Regions from separate parts of the Syntrophomonas sp. UBA1041 genome, predicted to be linked through region 4. Evidence: riboswitches for the same ligand, from Rfam matches in the RefSeq annotation. Region 4 holds a riboswitch; each other region holds the start of a gene.
The links. Region 4 has a riboswitch for molybdenum cofactor ahead of B2633_RS03530 (ABC transporter ATP-binding protein). Riboswitches for the same ligand answer to the same signal wherever they lie in the genome.
Positions count from the first base shown of each region.

Region 1 (4,188 bases), on a different contig from region 4:
TCGCCGAACACCCTAAACTGTGATCTGAGATCCTCCAGGATCACGGCTACTTTGGAATCTTCCATTCCGTTCACTCCCCAAGGATTTCTTATACCTATTTTATCACAGAGCTGCCAGATTAAAAAGGCTGCTTGACAGGCCGTACAGATTGGACAGATCAGGCAGGCCGGAAAAGGAAGAACAGATATGTGACTTATGACTCATCCATGAACCGATACCGGTAGCCGATTGGCGGGTTCAAGTTCTCTTTGATAGTCCTGGGGTTGACCCAGCGTAGCATGTTGAGTTTGGATCCGGCCTTATCGTTGGTACCGGAAGCTCTGGCACCGCCAAAAGGCTGCTGGCCAATGACAGCTCCGGTAGGGCGATCATTAATATAAAAGTTGCCGGCAGCGTGCGCCAAGCGCTTTTCAAGCTCAACGATCGCACTACGAGACTGGGCAAAAACAGCGCCGGTCAACCCGTAGATTGAAGTGGAATCGCATAGATCCAGAGCGGCGTCCAAGCTTTCATCCGGATAGACATAAATTGTTAATACCGGGCCGAAGATTTCTTCCACCATGGTTTTGAAATGAGGGTTGGTCGTCACTATTACGGTTGGTTGGACGAAGTAGCCAACAGTGTCGTCACAGCCGCCACCGCAGATAACCTCCGCTTGGCCTGATTGTTTGGCGTAATCGATATATGATTTGATCGACTGATAGGCACCGGCATCAATCACTGCTCCCATGAAGTTCGTGAAATCCTCAACGTCGCCCATTTTGATTGAGTTGACTTCTTCGATCAGTCGCTTTTTTACTTCAGGCCAGATGCTGCAGGGAATATATGCCCGGGAAGCTGCCGAGCATTTCTGTCCCTGAAACTCGAAGGCACCTCTCACCAGAGCGGTTACCAGCGGTTCAATAGCAGCGGAAGGATGGGCAAACACAAAGTCCTTGCCGCCAGTTTCCCCAACCAACTTGGGGTAAGAACGGTAATTAGGCAGGTTTTTGGCGACCGAAAGCCACATCGATTGGAATGTCGCCGTGGATCCAGTAAAGTGCAAACCGGCAAACCAAGGATGTGAAAAAGTGCCTTCTCCGATTATATTGCCTGGACCGGGGATGAAGTTAATGACTCCGGGGGGTAGACCGGCTTCCTGAAGAACCTGCATTACCTGATAGGAAGAATACACCGCGGAAGAAGCCGGTTTCCAAAGCACCACATTTCCTGCGATGGCAGCGCTGGTAGGCAGATTGCCTGCTATCGAAGTAAAGTTAAAAGGTGTCACCGCCAGCACGAAACCTTCCAAAGGCCTGTACTCCATACGGTTCCAGGAACCTCGCGCCGAGATTGGCTGTTCAGCATAAATCTCGTTCATAAAATATGTGTTGAAACGCAGCATATCCGCAAGTTCGCAGACTACATCAATTTCCGCCTGATGGGCTGTCTTGCTCTGGCATAACATTGTGCCGGCGTTCAACGTACTGCGGCCAGGACCGGCGATTATTTCAGCTGCCTTAAGAAAGATAGCGGCACGATGCTCCCAGGGCATAGATTCCCATTCCCGGCGCGCGGCAAGCGCAGCCTTGATCGCTTCTTGCACTTCATTCTCGCCAGCCATGTGAAATGTACCGATTACGCAGTCTTTGCGATGGGGTATAACGCATTTGGCAGTTCGGCCGGTATATATTTTGCGGCTGCCGATAACCAGAGGTATTTCAACCTCACTCTTTCCAAGCCGGGCAAGGTGTTTCTTAAGTTCATCCCGTTCCTGGCCTCCGGGCGTATATGTTAATTCCGGTTCGTTCATCGGTTTGCTGATTTTAAAAATTCCATTAGGCAATATTTTTCACCTCAACTGTTTACTAGGTACTTAGCCTGAGTACGCTTGATGATGTTAGTGCCGTTAGAAAATTGCGTTTGCAGTCTGGTTTTCCGTGTGTTCCAAAAGGTTGAAAATGAAAACGGAAAACAGAAAGCCAGGCTAACGCATGGTATTTGCGCTTAACCCGGCTCGATTTTTAGAAAACTCAAATAGCCCACTCTCCTTTCCAAAAGGGAGGCGCAACCGTTTCCAATTGCACCCTATCGGCTATGACGCCATATCCTTGCGACTGCAGGCGACATAGCTCGGAGAAGGTTTGTCAATTTTTATTTTTTTGGTACTCAAGACTATGCAACTTTTGCATACGATGATTCGCTGCCCCACAGCCAATATCCTTTACAGTTTGGCTGGCGGTTCTACTCTGGGTTGTCGGGCTTGACAGTAAGGCTGGATGAAGGTAGAATGTGAGTATCACAAGTTATACAAATTATACAAGACATACAAGTTATCTAGAATATGCATGTAATACAAGTTGTACTGGTTATACGAGAAATTTGGGCAAAACTTTAGTAAGGGCAAATTGGCCGCATCGCAATCCGGATCGCATTATCCGCGACAACTAGACCCCCAGTCTAAGTTGGGGTAATAATGTCGACGGACATCGGCTGCACAACGCCATAAATGGGGGTGTTTTGAATGGAGAGACCAGATGGAAAATTCATGAGCACTGTTAAAGTGGGGGAGAAAGGGCAAATCGTAATTCCAAAAGGAGCGCGGGATATCTTTAATATTAAGCCCGGCGACACATTGCTGCTGCTTGCCGACAAAGAGCGGGGCATTGCTATTGTGCGCAACGAAGAGTTTATACAATTTGCTAACGCCATTTTCGCAGCACAGGGAAAACCGGAGGAAGAGCAAGAATGAGTGCAATTATCACCACGGATTTAACCAAGAAATATGGTGTACGCACTGTTGTTGATCGACTGAGTATGACAATTGAGCAAGGTGAGCTTTTTTCTTTGCTGGGTGTCAATGGGGCCGGTAAGACAACCACAATTAAGATGCTCTGTGGCCTAAGCAAACCGACCAGCGGCGATGCGCAATTGCTTGGCGACAGCATCGTCAGTGATCCGTATGCTGTCAAGAGCAAAATCAATATTTCCCCTCAGGAAACCGCCGTTGCCCCTAACCTGATTGTCGCAGAGAATCTGGAGACTATTGCGCGCTTATACGGCCGCAGCAAGAAAGAGGCGGCCGAAAAGGCGGACGAAATGATCCGGCGCTTTGGTATGTCCGATATTGCCAGAGACAGGGCGAAGACACTCTCCGGAGGATGGCAGAGGCGGCTCAGTATCGCCATGGCTCTCATTTCAGATCCCCAGATTCTGTTTTTGGACGAACCGACTCTAGGGTTGGACGTCTTGGCCAGACGTGAGTTGTGGGGCGTAATCCGCAGTCTGAAAGGCAAAGTAACGATCATTCTGACAACACATTATCTGGAAGAAGCCGAGGCATTGTCAGACAGAATTGCCATCATGGCCAAAGGCCGACTCAAAGCAGTTGGAACTGCCCAGGAGCTGATGGCTGGCACTCACACGCAAAAGTTCGAAGATGCATTTGTAGCGCTGGCTGCTGAAAGCGGGGTTGAATTATGAAATCATTGGCATTTGCTGCACGCAATCGTAAAGAATTGCTCAGAGATCCGCTCAATCTGGCTTTTGGCCTTGGGTTTCCCCTGGTTTTGATGCTGCTGCTTTCTGCTATTCAGGCAAATATTCCAGTCAGCCTGTTTGAAATTGAAAAACTTGCTCCTGGTCTGGCAGTTTTTGGCCTGTCTTTTATCTCTCTTTTCTCTGGCACCTTAATCGCCAAAGACCGGGGTACATCATTTCTGATGCGTTTATTTGCCTCGCCCCTGTCGGCGTCTGATTTTATTCTGGGATATACCATGCCGCTTTTTCCGATGGCGATTTTGCAGAGTATGGCCTGTTTTGGCGCTGCATTTTTCCTGGGCATGGCAGTGAAAGTCAATGTACTGATCGCACTTATAACGCTCATTCCCGCAGCAGTCCTGTTTATTGCTATCGGACTACTGGCAGGCAGTCTGCTTAATGATAAACAGGTTGGCGGTATTTGCGGCGCATTGCTGACTAATTTGAGTGCCTGGCTGAGTGGCACATGGTTTGATCTGAACTTGGTGGGAGGAGCCTTCAAGACTGTGGCTGACGCACTGCCTTTTGTGCATGCGGTTAATGCCGCCAGGGCCGCTGTTTCAGGCAATTATGCCGCCATTTTCCCGGACCTCTGGTGGGTGATTGGTTACGCAACCGGTATACTGGCATTAGCTGTCATTGTATTCCGGAGGAAAATGAGCAGTGATG
Region 1 is NZ_DCEA01000087.1:5,626-9,813, forward strand. Features, by position in the region: gene B2633_RS12790 (hypothetical protein) at 1-65, opposite strand, end outside; gene pruA (L-glutamate gamma-semialdehyde dehydrogenase) at 194-1,792, opposite strand; molybdenum cofactor riboswitch at 2,011-2,130, opposite strand; gene B2633_RS12800 (AbrB/MazE/SpoVT family DNA-binding domain-containing protein) at 2,504-2,731, shown strand; gene B2633_RS12805 (ABC transporter ATP-binding protein) at 2,728-3,462, shown strand; gene B2633_RS12810 (ABC transporter permease) at 3,459-4,188, shown strand, end outside.
Region 1: linked by a shared signal. The riboswitch ahead of pruA (L-glutamate gamma-semialdehyde dehydrogenase) and the one ahead of B2633_RS03530 (ABC transporter ATP-binding protein) in region 4 are both predicted to bind molybdenum cofactor.

Region 2 (4,188 bases), on a different contig from region 4:
ACATGGAAGACGGGGAGATCGTGAGCCGGCAAGCAGTAGCCGACTGTACGGTCAATGATAAATTCAGAATGTGAGAGGAGTATGAAAGTGTGAAGAGGCACAGGCATATAGCTTTGTTGCTGGTGGTTTTGCTGGCGGTCGGGTGTTTTGCCCTGCCGGGATGCAGCCAGCAGCAGCCCGCTCCGGTCAAAGAAGTCAAACAGGTGTTTTTATCCAGTACTATCGGCCCGATCGATGCCGGCATCATAGGCGCTCTTGAGGATGCTTATGAACAACAAACCGGAGTAAGGGTTCGTCATGTTGGAGCCGGAACCAGTGCGGCGCTCAAGATTGCAGAGGGTGGCAGCGTGGATTTAGTAGTGGTTCATGCCAAAGCCCTGGAAGAAAAATTCGTTGCTGACGGTTATGGCACCGAGAGAGTCGATTTCATGTACAATGATTTCGTCATCGTTGGTCCGGCCGAGGATCCTGCCGGAATTAAGGGCGAAAAATCAGCCACTGCGGCTCTCAAAAAAATTGCCGACAGCAAATCGCTGTTTATCAGTCGGGGCGACAAATCCGGCACCAATGTAAAGGAAATCGAGGTTTGGGATGCGGCCGGCATCAAGCCTAGCGGAGAATGGTATCGCATCTATGAAAAAGGGGCCAGCGGCAATGTCCCCACCCTGCTCTACACCGATGAACAAAAGGCCTATACCCTTATGGACCGGGCTACTTATATCACCACTAAGGATAAGATCAAGTTGCAGGTATTAGTTGAAAATGATGAGTTGCTGCTCAACTACATCACCCTGATACCGGTCAATCCGGCCAAATTCCCCAACATCAACGCGGAAGGGGCCCAAGACTTTATCGCCTGGCTAGTTTCAGCCGAAGGTCAGAAGATCGTCAAGGAGTTCGGCAAAGACAAGTATGGCGAACCCTTGTTTTTCCCCAACTCTCCCGAAGGCAAAAAACTGCAATAACCGATATTGCTCCCAGAAAAGACCGGGCCGGCATAGCCCCCGGTCTTTTTGCATGATATTTACTATTCTTGAGGTACAGAGCTGATCAGGCCATGATGTTAATCCACTTTCAATATTAATACATAGGCGGTTGTGAAGGGGCCTTGCCTCAGTGTTGCGGGGCTGGGGAGGGTGTTTACATTGCGGATGGTTACTCCGTCATTTGCATTTAGCGTTAATAAGGTTGAACCATGTATGGTTTGACCGGCAGAATTGAATCGCGACCTGACCATGCCATTCACTACCACCGCCCAATCCTGAGGGTTGTTCTGCGCCGTATAAACCGCAAAAGAAATATTATATGTCCCTGCCGCAGCGACTTCTATGTTGGATGTGCCGGGTGCGTGGGTGATGCCCATTAAAGGGCCATTATTGCTGAAGTTAACCGGAGCCCCGACCGCTATGTTCTGGGTATTTATGTGAAATACGTAACCCCAGGCATCAAGACTTGACACATTGGGCTCACCGGCGCTTTTTAAAGCTTCGCTCAAACCGGCCAGGGAATCATCGGATGTACTTACGCCGCCGCCCCTTTTGCGGACCAGCGGCCGCTTTTTTCTGTGACGATAGCGCACCAGCAGCCACTCAAAAGAATCTCCATAAATACTCATTATATAAACCAACCTCTCCGATATATTAATATTCTAGTGATAGAGTATTCAAGGCAAGGCAATGGTGTTACTACGCCTCATGAATCCTACCCCCGCAAGCTTCCGTTTAGATATTGATTCATTTCAATCCAACTTCAAAGCCCGGCAAAATATCAACACTAAAATGACGGGAATGATTCAGTAAATGGGCTCAAATGAAACCATTTACTGAATCATCCCCGTCCTGCAAAAACTCTTAATTAAGGTGTAATAAAACCCATGGCTTTATGTCTTGCTCTTGAGAAAATCCCAGTTGAAATGAATCAGTACATCCTCACATAGGACTTAGTGCAGGTTTGCCACCTGGGCTCACCGGTCCCGGTTTTTTCAGTAGGATATACCAGCAGGATGCAGCGCCCGTTTAAGAGCACCGGTTTCACCGTCTCTCCCAGGAGGATAAGCTCATTATCAGGCAGGCGCAGTCCCGCAGTGGTTTGCACTTCATCCACATGGGTGCGCTCTATCAAACTAGCTACAGTGATAGCTGTCCAGGCGGGCTCAATCTCGATCTTGCCCCGGAAGCGGCCGTCATTGCCGCCTACTCTAAGCCCCACTCCGGCCAAAGCGCCAATCACTCCGATTCCGGTACCGCCATGTTCAGATAGGTGAACACCGACTTTTCGGGCTAATTCATAAGCCTCCCTTTTGCTGAGAACTTCTTCTTTGGCCCGGAACCCGAAAGCTATCACCTCATCGGTCCAGGTCAGTCCGGGAACCGCAGCCACGCACAAGCCAGGATCTGATCCAGGCGCGCTCTCCTTGCGGAGAAATTCCCCAGCCAGATCGATGATATCCTGCAACAGGTGCGCCCCGGTATCAAACCCGAAACACATGGAACTGTTGTGTGAAGTGTAGGCGATATCGGGATGAACATACAACTGGTGGCGGGTGATAGGCTGGGCGCTGCCCCAGTGTCTGTCGACAAGTTCATCGATCAGCAGGGAGGCAAGTTTGCCGGTGCCTCTGCTCTCCAAATTGTCGGTATCATCGATAGAGATATAAAGTCTCATTTCCTATTCCCCCAGGTGTTGAATTATGTAATGAGGCATTATAATTACTGTTCTAATAGCATTATATGCCGCGGCTTTATAAATACGCCTGAGGCGCTGCAACGGCGGTGGCGGCCCGGACTCAAAGGTTCTTTGGCGGACTGATCTTAATCCAGGAGTAATCTGCCGGGGCGGGGCTAAGGCCCCGGCAGACTCCCATAGTTATGGATCCTCTCGCTGAAACCTCTGGAGGGCCCGAGGCATATTCCAGCGGGTTAAAGGCTGCAGAGCATTGCGTCCAGATTATATCCCGGCTTATTAAACAACTTCCGTAAAACAAAAATCCTGGCCATGCCAGGATTGGTCAACCAGCGCTGATACAATTATCGCTGTTTTACTGCACTCTCCTTTCCAAGCACGGGAGGCCACCCCGTTTCCAGGCTAACCCGTCGGCTGATTGCCATAACCTGTATGGTTTTAGGCAGTACAGCTCGGAGAAAATATGCAATTGATATATAATATTTTCGGCGAATTTTCGATAAATCCTGCCATGATGCGCATTCTTTTTAACGTTGCTTGTTTTTACAGCTTTCAAGAAGCCAGATTGCGACCAAAACCGCCGCAACATGTTCATAAATTACAGTGAAAAGCCCCCTTTTTACCCCTAATGAGGCCCTATTTCAGATGTTATACTGGGGATACAAACCATCTTTGGCTTTTTAGCAGGGAGAGGGAGGTTATATCAGATGCCACGATTATCAGCAATCCGGGCGCGGGCCTTGATAAAGCATAAGTCGGACAGACAGATCCGCCGGTTTAGAAATGCCGCTATACTGTTATTGTTTTTGTTGTTAATAGGAGCAACCGGGTGTTGGTCGCAGAAGACCCCCAAACCCCAGCCCGCTCCATCCGGCCCACAGGCTGTCCAGACCATGGATGTGGCGGTTTACTATGTGAAAAGTACGGCTGACAATATGTACCTGGTGCGCGAAGTGCATAAGGTGGAGAAAAGCGAGGCTGTTGCCGGGGCAGCTTTGAATGAACTGATCACAGGAACACCCCAGACTGACGGAGCTTATCGGGTGCTCCCGGCCGATACCGGAGTCCTGGGCATAAAAATCGAGCAAGGCTTGGCTACGGTCGACTTTTCAGCCGAGGTATTGCAGGCCAATGTCGGGGCCACCGGGGAGGCTCTGGGTATAGCCAGCATTGTCAATACCCTGACCGAGTTCCCCACCGTTCAAAAAGTACAGTTCACGGTTGACGGTCGGGTCGAAAATGGTTTGGACTGGTGGGGGCATGTAGGACTGCATGACCAGCCTTTTGAACGCAACCTTAACTCGGTTTACGAACCGGTCATCTGGGCGACTGCTCCAACCCCGGGACAGACCGTATCCAGCCCGGTTAAAATCGAGGGCAGTGCGATGATATTTGAAGCCATGGTGAACTTCCGATTGAAAGAAGCCGGCGGGAAGGTTCTGGCCGAAGGCCATACCCAGGCTTCAGCCGGCGCCCCGGAACGGGGAGAGTTTTCAGCTGAGTTGG
Region 2 is NZ_DCEA01000107.1:120,916-125,103, forward strand. Features, by position in the region: gene B2633_RS16090 (ABC transporter ATP-binding protein) at 1-74, shown strand, start outside; gene B2633_RS16095 (ABC transporter substrate-binding protein) at 90-965, shown strand; gene B2633_RS16100 (BclA C-terminal domain-containing protein) at 1,064-1,615, opposite strand; gene B2633_RS16105 (hypothetical protein) at 1,918-2,664, opposite strand; molybdenum cofactor riboswitch at 3,032-3,152, opposite strand; gene B2633_RS16110 (Gmad2 immunoglobulin-like domain-containing protein) at 3,390-4,188, shown strand, end outside.
Region 2: linked by a shared signal. The riboswitch ahead of B2633_RS16105 (hypothetical protein) and the one ahead of B2633_RS03530 (ABC transporter ATP-binding protein) in region 4 are both predicted to bind molybdenum cofactor.

Region 3 (4,188 bases), on a different contig from region 4:
TGGCCTGACCATCATAATATTGACCCAGCTTGATAATCAACTGTGCCGGAAGCAGGCCGCTGTTTTGGCTCTCCAGGCTCAGTGCTTCAGGCCAGCCTTCTTCACAATGACGAAACCCCAGGCCGCTGTCTTGAATCAACAGCAGGTCCGGGTTGCCCTGAAGCCGGGCAGTCTGATAATCCCATTTAGCCGGCTCAAATTCATGCCATTTCCAAAGGCGATAAGCGCTGCGATGGCCGGATGAATTGAAAAATTCTTTCCACAAGGTCCAGGAGGTGGTGACCTGCCGGTCTTTGGGACGGTTGAGCAGGTTCTCAGCCAAGGGGGCGCCTTCCACAGCCGCGATTTGCTCCGGGATCATGGCCTTCAGAACCTGTCGTACCAGGGCAAAACCCCCCGGCTGCGAACTGAGCCGCACCCGGTCATCTTCTTTGTGGCGCTGCCAGTAATAAACCCCGCCGCGCACGGTAATATCTTCATTATGTATGCGGAACCAGTCTACTGTAGGATCTCCGCAAACCTGAATCAAAGGTTTCATCATTCACCCTCCCCGTTTCTACAAAGCTTGAATAAGTAGGGCCTATTCAGAATAGAACCCCAGAAAACCCTGAGTTTTTATCGGAACGGGACTCTTCAACAGTCAAAACCTCAACAAAAAGGTCTTTCCACCACGATGCCGGGATGGAAAGACCACACTTTACCAAGGTGGACAAAGCCCTAGTTCGAAATCATATTTCATTATACCATAATGTGGCGGCATGAAGAAGAAAGCCGGGATTTAAGGTATGTGACAGCACTAGTTCTCTTCGTCGTTGTAAATGATAGTGCCTACATGTTCGCCTTTCAAAGCCCGGGTTATATTGCCGGGTTTCAGGCCATTGACAATATGTATTTCTTTGACGCTGCGCGAGCGGGTCAGCATATCCAAAACCGTCCACTCCACCACCAGGTCATCCAGTTTCATGGCCTGTAATTCCCGGGCGCCGATACGGGGGATAAATTTCGCCTCAGGGTATAATTTGGGGTTATCCTCATAGAGGCCGTCAACATCTTTGATATAGATGCACTGTCGGGCGCCGATCACCTCGGAAAGCAGGTAAGCCCCTACATCGGTGCGGTTGGGGGGCAGACTGCCTTGGGCAGGGAGGTGCTCCCAGTATCCGTAAGGGGGCATGCCGTGAATGACGGGGATGCATCCCTGCGAGAAATAAGCCGCCAGTTTGGGTATATCGTCGTGCCCGACCTTTATTCCTCCATGAGGCATCAAGAGGGTGGAGAGCATCAGGGCGTTTTGCTCGGAGACGCTCTGCCCCAGTTTGGCTATAACCCCGGTGGGCATGCCCAATTCCATGGCGATGGAATAGACATGGCGGGAGCGGGTGCCGCCGCCGGTGGATATAATCATCTTGTGTTCAGGCGCGTTGGCCACAATTTCCTGCAGGATGGGCAACACCGCTTTGGCGCCCATGTCAGTGATGCTTTGCCCGCCGATTTTTATTACACTCACCTGCGGCAGGGCCCGGAATTGCTCCTTCTGCTCCAGACCCTGCAAAAAGCTCTTGCTGACCAGGGACTCACCCATTAATTTGCTTTTGACGTGCAGTCTCTTACTGTCTCTTTCCCGTATCAGTGCCACAGCCTAATCCGCCTTTCCCCAGTTTTATTACTAATCTTCATCGATGTCTGCTTCTTCATCCTTGCCGGATTCCAGATAGATTATCTCAGCACCCAATGCTGCGGCCATCTGCTCGAGTTCCATGCGCCGGATGTGCTTGGCATGCAGCCTCAAATCCATTCCAGCTACACCAACCACAACAAAACGGGGCTTCTTCTCGCCCTCTTGGACCTTGCGGCGTTCGCGCACAAAAATTTTCCCTTTTGACATAAAACCCCATCCTTTCTTTCAAGTTTGTCCTAGGTTAAGTATAAGCGAATGTTGGGTTATTTAACCACATTTTCACAGTAAGTCAGAACCCATTACCTTCCATAAATAAGATTGGGATTATACATGTTTGCCACTATGGCGTATAAACGGAAAATTTGGAAAAATAGCAGGAAAAAGTCTTCCTTTGCCGAAAGTTAGTATAACATTGAATATTTTCTCCGATCCTGACCACCTGCAGCTGATGGTGAGTATGGAGGGCAGGACGATGGGTGCAGATGGAAACGACTGCGCCTCCCGCATTTGGAAAGGAGAGTAACTGGGTCTGACTTAAGAGCCGAATCTGCTTTATTTGCGGGTTCGGCTTTATGTTTCGGCTGAAACTGCATACATACCTATAAAAATCTAGCTCCGATCCTGGTCACCTGCAGCTGATGGTAAGTATGGAGGGCAGGACAATGGGGGCAGATGGAAACGACTGCGCCTCCCGCATTGGAAAGGAGAGTGATGATCAATCCCCGGGGTCGAAACTGCTCATGGCGGGTTTGACCTTTTTGTATATGCGTATGGAGGACAGCTATAGCCTTAGAAATGTAATATTAGGGAGGGACTATTAATGTTGTCGAAAAAAAGGTTTTTACCCCTGGCTATTCTATTAATATTCATATTAAGCATTGTAGGCTGTGCTCAGCAACAGCCGCAGCAGCAAGCGCCCCCAGCTGCTGAACAGACCAAGGATGTCATTTTGGCCACTACTACCAGTACACAGGACAGCGGCCTGTTGGATGTCTTGGTTCCGGAGTTTGAAAAGAAGACCGGATATGTGGTTAAAACTGTTGCGGTCGGGACCGGAGCAGCAATAACTATGGGCCAGAAGGGCGAAGCCGATGTGCTGCTGACGCATGCACCTTCTCAGGAGAAACCGATAGTGGATAACGGCGAAGCCATCAATTACCAGCTGGTTATGCATAACGATTTTATCATCGTCGGACCGGAGAGCGATCCCGCGCAGATAAAGGGAACTGCGACCGCTGCCGAGGCTTTCAAGAAAATCAATGAAAAAGGCGCCCTGTTTATCTCTCGCGGTGATAATTCCGGAACCCACACTATGGAGAAGAATCTATGGAAAGCTGCCGGAATAACCCCCACCGTGAGTGACAAATATCAGGAAACCGGCCAGGGCATGGGACAGACCCTTACCGTAGCCCAGCAGAAGGAAGGCTATACTCTGACCGACCGCGCCACCTACCTGGCTCAGAAGAAGAACCTCAGTCTGGCGATACTGGTGGAAGGCGAAAAAGCTCTGTTGAATATCTATCATGTCATGCAGGTCAACCCCGAGAAGTTCCCCAAAGTCAATGCGGCTGGCGCCAAGGCTTTTGTCGAGTTCATGATAGCGCCTGACACCCAGAAGATTATCTCGGAATTCAAGGTGGCAGAATACGGGCAGCCTCTGTTCTATGCTGATGCCGGCAAGAATGAGGCGGATCTCGGTAAATAAACCATTAATTCATAGCTTGGGGTGATCATGTGGAACTGATCTGGCAAGGTCTGGTCAAGGCATTTCAGATGCTGTTCGCCTTGGATCCGGAAGTATTGGAGGTTACCTGGCTTACCCTCAAGGTATCGGGAACAGCCACCCTGGTAAGCGTTTTAATCGGTGTTCCCCTGGGAGCCATTTTAGCCCTGGGTCGGTTCCCTGGTCGCAATTTTCTTGTCAGTCTGGCTAATTTCGGCATGGGCCTGCCGCCAGTAGTGGTAGGATTATGGGTCAGTATATTTTTATGGCGGTCAGGCCCTTTTGGGGATTTGAATATCATTTATACCCCTCTGGCGATCATCATCGCCCAGGCGGTGATTGCCTCTCCGATAGTGGTCAGTTTTACCCTGGCGGCGATTCAGCAGATCAATCCCCGGTTGCGGATGCAATTACTGGCACTAGGCGCCAACCGCCTGCAGATGTTATGGAGCCTGGTCAAGGAAGCCAAGTTGGGACTGCTGGCTGCTGTCATGGCTGGTTTTGGAGGAGTGGTGTCCGAGGTTGGCGCTTCCATGATGGTGGGCGGCAATATTAAAGGCCAGACCAGGGTGTTGACAACGGCTACGGTTATGGAGGTCAACAAAGGCAACTTCGATGTGGCCATCGCCTTAAGCATTATTCTGCTTCTGCTGGCCTACGGCGTTACCGCGCTCTTGACTATCTTGCAGCAATGGAGAAGCAACAATGGATAAGGTCATCGAAATCAAAGCTATGACCCTGGTATTAGGCCGGCGAACCATCCTGAATATCCCTTATTTTTCCCTGG
Region 3 is NZ_DCEA01000107.1:116,188-120,375, forward strand. Features, by position in the region: gene B2633_RS16065 (ATP-binding protein) at 1-538, opposite strand, end outside; gene B2633_RS16070 (amino acid kinase family protein) at 797-1,636, opposite strand; gene B2633_RS16075 (hypothetical protein) at 1,667-1,885, opposite strand; molybdenum cofactor riboswitch at 2,090-2,212, shown strand; molybdenum cofactor riboswitch at 2,280-2,401, shown strand; gene B2633_RS16080 (ABC transporter substrate-binding protein) at 2,499-3,383, shown strand; gene B2633_RS16085 (ABC transporter permease) at 3,413-4,114, shown strand; gene B2633_RS16090 (ABC transporter ATP-binding protein) at 4,107-4,188, shown strand, end outside.
Region 3: linked by a shared signal. The riboswitch ahead of B2633_RS16080 (ABC transporter substrate-binding protein) and the one ahead of B2633_RS03530 (ABC transporter ATP-binding protein) in region 4 are both predicted to bind molybdenum cofactor.

Region 4 (4,188 bases):
CTGCATAAGCAGCTTCAAACCACAGACCTGGGAGTTAAAGAGGGAAATTTCAAGGTACTCACGGAGACCCATGCGTCTTCAGCCATAGTTGATGTCGCCTTTATATCCAATGAGTCGGACCGGAAGAATCTTATGGATGAAGCATTCCGCGACAGGGCGGCTCTGGCTCTATATGACGGGGTTATCGCTTCGCTTCATGAAATGGTGTCTGCAGAGCCATAAAGCCAGTATCTTAATCACCGGCAACCATCATTTTCAAGTATGTATCGCTACCGTAAGATAAATCCATATGACACCGTAAACTACTTATAGGTATTTACATAATGAAATGACTTTTTGGTTAACGAAGCGAAGTAATTGAAAGAAGGGAAATAATGAAAAGGCTATTAACGTCCGGTATCGTATTACTATTAATGCTTTTTGCTGTAAGTACAGGCGTTTTAGCGAATACGGATGAAGGCGATTATGATGCTCGTGAAAAATTGAGGAATGAAGGGGTCTGGCTGACTCCTGAAGAAAGCGCACAGCAGAAAGCCGAATTGGACAGCTTGTTGGATGCGTTAGATCATGCTGCAAATATGAAAGAAGGCCAGGTGATGGTTCCCATCCGCTGGGCGGCTGAGCAATTGGGAGCAAGTTCTGTAGAATGGGACTTAAAAACCCGGACAATAACCATTAAAACCCCGCAGGACTTTTATAGTATGGAGAAACTGGCCTCTTATGCCAATGCTCTGCAATTAAATGCAACCGAACAGAATGAACAAATCTGGCCACTCCCGGATAGGGCCAAAGAGCTGGATCTATCCTATGCTGTGAGCAAAAAATGGGTTTTAGAACTGCCCCGGGAGGGATCATCAAATCCAACCCGGCCCTTTGATTATATCAGCATACGTATTGTCAGCGATGATGGTCTCTATGAACACAGTTCGGTAGTACACAGTGCCGAAAACCGTCAGGGTCATTATTACCTGCCCATGGACTGGGTGGAATACCTGTTTAATGCCCGGATCAATTACAATCAAACCACCAATATGTTCTTCATTCAAACCCCCGATCTAGACAAAATCAAAGCCGATATTGCCCGCATAGAAAATGCCCTTATTCCAGCCAGTGCGGATGAAGCCATAAAATTGTGGGGCCGGGGTGAACAAACCCGCAACGGGGCTCTGCAATATTTGGCATTGTCGCCCCAACTGCGCCAGGAAGCAGATAAAAGCAGCTATGTTCGTCAATCATACTGGGTCACCGGCGGTTCCAGTCCCCGGGTGGGGCCGATAAGCATAGACAGTCGGGATCAAGTCAAGGCTACCAGGGTCGAGTATACTCTCTCTTTCCCGGAAATCACCTCTGCCCCGCCCCATACCACCGCAAGAGAAAAGCTGGTGGTGGAGAAGCTTGTCAATGATGGCAAAGAAGGCTGGTTCATAACCCAGATACTGCAGTCCAGCGGCTATGGGATTATTGACGGCTTTTATGAAAGCAACAGCTATGAAAATGAAAAATTCGGTTTTTCCTTGCTAATACCGCAGGATTTTATGGATGCGGTTGAAATAAAGGCAGGGAGCGACTGCATCTATTTCGTTAATAAAGAGATCCAAGCCCTGCTCCCGGAACATATTTTTGGGGTGGTGGGACGAATTGAAATCTATGATAAAGAAAAATTCGCCAGGGATATTATTCAGCAGGGAGCGGATATATACGGACTGAGATATCTGGGAGAGAACGAAAAGTACTATTTTGGTTACGCCCATGCCACAGATGTTCAAGTTCCGCCTGAGGCTTCGCAGGAGTTAATAGAACAATATAGATCGATGGAGGAAAAGTTCGACCAGATCATTAAGACATTTAAATTAATCAACACTACTGAACTTAATTAAGCTCCGGCAAATAATACATTAAAGCAATTTGAAAGACCGGGTGAGTGCCTACCCGTCTAACCATGACAAAACCAACAGAAATCTAACCAGTATGTTAATTTTTGATGAGATGGAATGCTGAAGTTGACAAAAGGGTACGTCCCTTAGTCTCAGGCAGGATTTTTGCCGTTAATGACGAATAATGCAATAAATAATTGAATAGTCTCCGAGCCTTTTCGCCTAAAGAGCGTTCCAAGGGGATCAGGCCGTCAGGGTGGTTTGGGAAACTGAGTTGCCTCCCAGTGTGGAAAGGAGATAAGCGGAATCGGCCATTTATCGGCGGACTGTTTGTCGCAGTTCGCCTTTATTTGTAGTATGAACTTTCCTATGATGTCGTCTATCAAGAGGCAGGCAGGTCGCAGTTGTCTCCAGGTTCTGTGCCGATTAATGCTTGATGCTATAAGGCTATTGTCGCCCGGCGGTTCTTTCTTGCCGGGCGTTTTGTAGTTTCTACCGTGGTATTTCTAAAAGAGGAGGTGTATAAGAGTCTGAAGCATTATTCAGGTGTTGCGGGCGGCTGGTTCGGTGATTGACAGCATTTGCAGTGGCGGCTAATTGGGGCAATGGCAGATCGCAACAGTGGTTTCGGGTTTCCGACCGAAAGGTTGGCGGGTTTTTATCCATCGAATACATAAAAGTCCATTGCGGCCTTGCGTTATAGGAATATCTTCCGAGGTTTGGCACCAATTTGGAAAGGCGATAACAGGTGATCGAATTAAACGATATCGGCAAAAGTTATGGAAAACTGGAAATAATTAAAAACTTTTCTTGTGTATTCCGATCAGGTGAGTTCGTGTGCATCTGCGGCCCCTCAGGTATTGGCAAGACTACCCTTTTGCAATTGATCGCCGGTCTGGAAAAACCTGAATACGGGAGCATCCAATACCGGAGCCAGCATATCGCTTATGTTTTTCAGGAATCCCGGCTGATTCCCTGGTGCAATGTTTTGGAGAACATCGAGATCGGCTTATATGCTCTGATGCCCGAGGACAGAAGGGAACGGAGGAGCATCTCCGAAAAACTGGCGCTGAAGGTTGGCCTGGATGGATTTCAGTCTTACTACCCGTCTCAGTTGAGTGGAGGCATGAAACAGAGGGTTTCCCTGGCCAGGGCGTTTGCCATCGAACCGGATATCCTGCTTCTGGATGAACCTTTCAGCTCATTAAATGATGAATTGCGGGAGGCGATGTGCAGATACCTGGTAAAACTCCTGGCCTTTAAACCCCGCACCTCGATTATGGTAACCCATAATATCGAAGAAGCTGTGCGCTTGGCGGACAGGATCATCTTCCTGCGCAACCGTCCCTGCGAAATTGTGTTGGACTTCTCTATAAGCACAGCCTTGCAAGACCGCGATATGAAATTCAGACTTGAACAGATCGAAAAGATCCAGGCACTGATTAATTAATGATGGAGAAAAGGGAGGATATCATGAACTTCGGAGTAAAAAGGATACTGGCAGGCTTAATAGTATTGACTCTGGCTCTCAGCCTAACTGGCTGCGCAAAGACCACCCCGAAGATGCAGGAGCTGCAAATCGCCGCTTCTCAAGGTGCAGGCAGCTACCCCCTGGCGCCTATGGTGGAGAACAATGCCCTTAAAGACATGGCTGACAAGACCGTCATCGTGCCCTGGGTTACCAGCGAGCAGCTCTCTGCCATGGTCACCTCCAACCAGGCGCAGTTCGCAATCACTCCTATAACCAATGCCCTGATGCTATATAATAAAGGGGCTGATTTAAAGCTGGTCAATGTTGCAGTCTGGGGCATGTTGTATATATTGAGCGCCGATGACAGTGTAAAAACCATCGCTGATCTCAAAGGCAAAGAAATAGCCGTCACCGGCGGCGGTACCAGCTATCACGGCAACATATTAAGACACATTCTCATTAAAAATAATCTTGACCCCGATAAAGACCTCACCATAATCAATATGGATATGGCAGAAGCCTCTTCAAAACTGGCTACCGGAGCCATAAAACTCGCTCTGTCCAACGAACCCAATTCTACTATAACCATAGCCAATGCTCTTAAAGGAAATATTACTGTGACCCGGGCCATCGATTTGCAGGTCGAATGGGGCAAAGCCGTAGGGAGTAATAACGCCCGTATACCACAGGCCGGACTGATCGTCGTGGGTGACAATGCCCAGAATAAAGCGCTGGTAGATGCAGTCTCGAAGCAATTCGCAGAGGGGGCCGGGTGGATCAATGAGAATCCTGCTCAGGCTGGGCCCCTGGTAGAAAAATATTTCCCTAAAATGAAGGCTGCCG
Region 4 is NZ_DCEA01000016.1:25,380-29,567, reverse strand. Features, by position in the region: gene B2633_RS03540 (N-acetylmuramoyl-L-alanine amidase) at 1-222, shown strand, start outside; gene B2633_RS03535 (stalk domain-containing protein) at 375-1,877, shown strand; molybdenum cofactor riboswitch at 2,069-2,187, shown strand; gene B2633_RS03530 (ABC transporter ATP-binding protein) at 2,623-3,324, shown strand; gene B2633_RS03525 (ABC transporter substrate-binding protein) at 3,348-4,188, shown strand, end outside.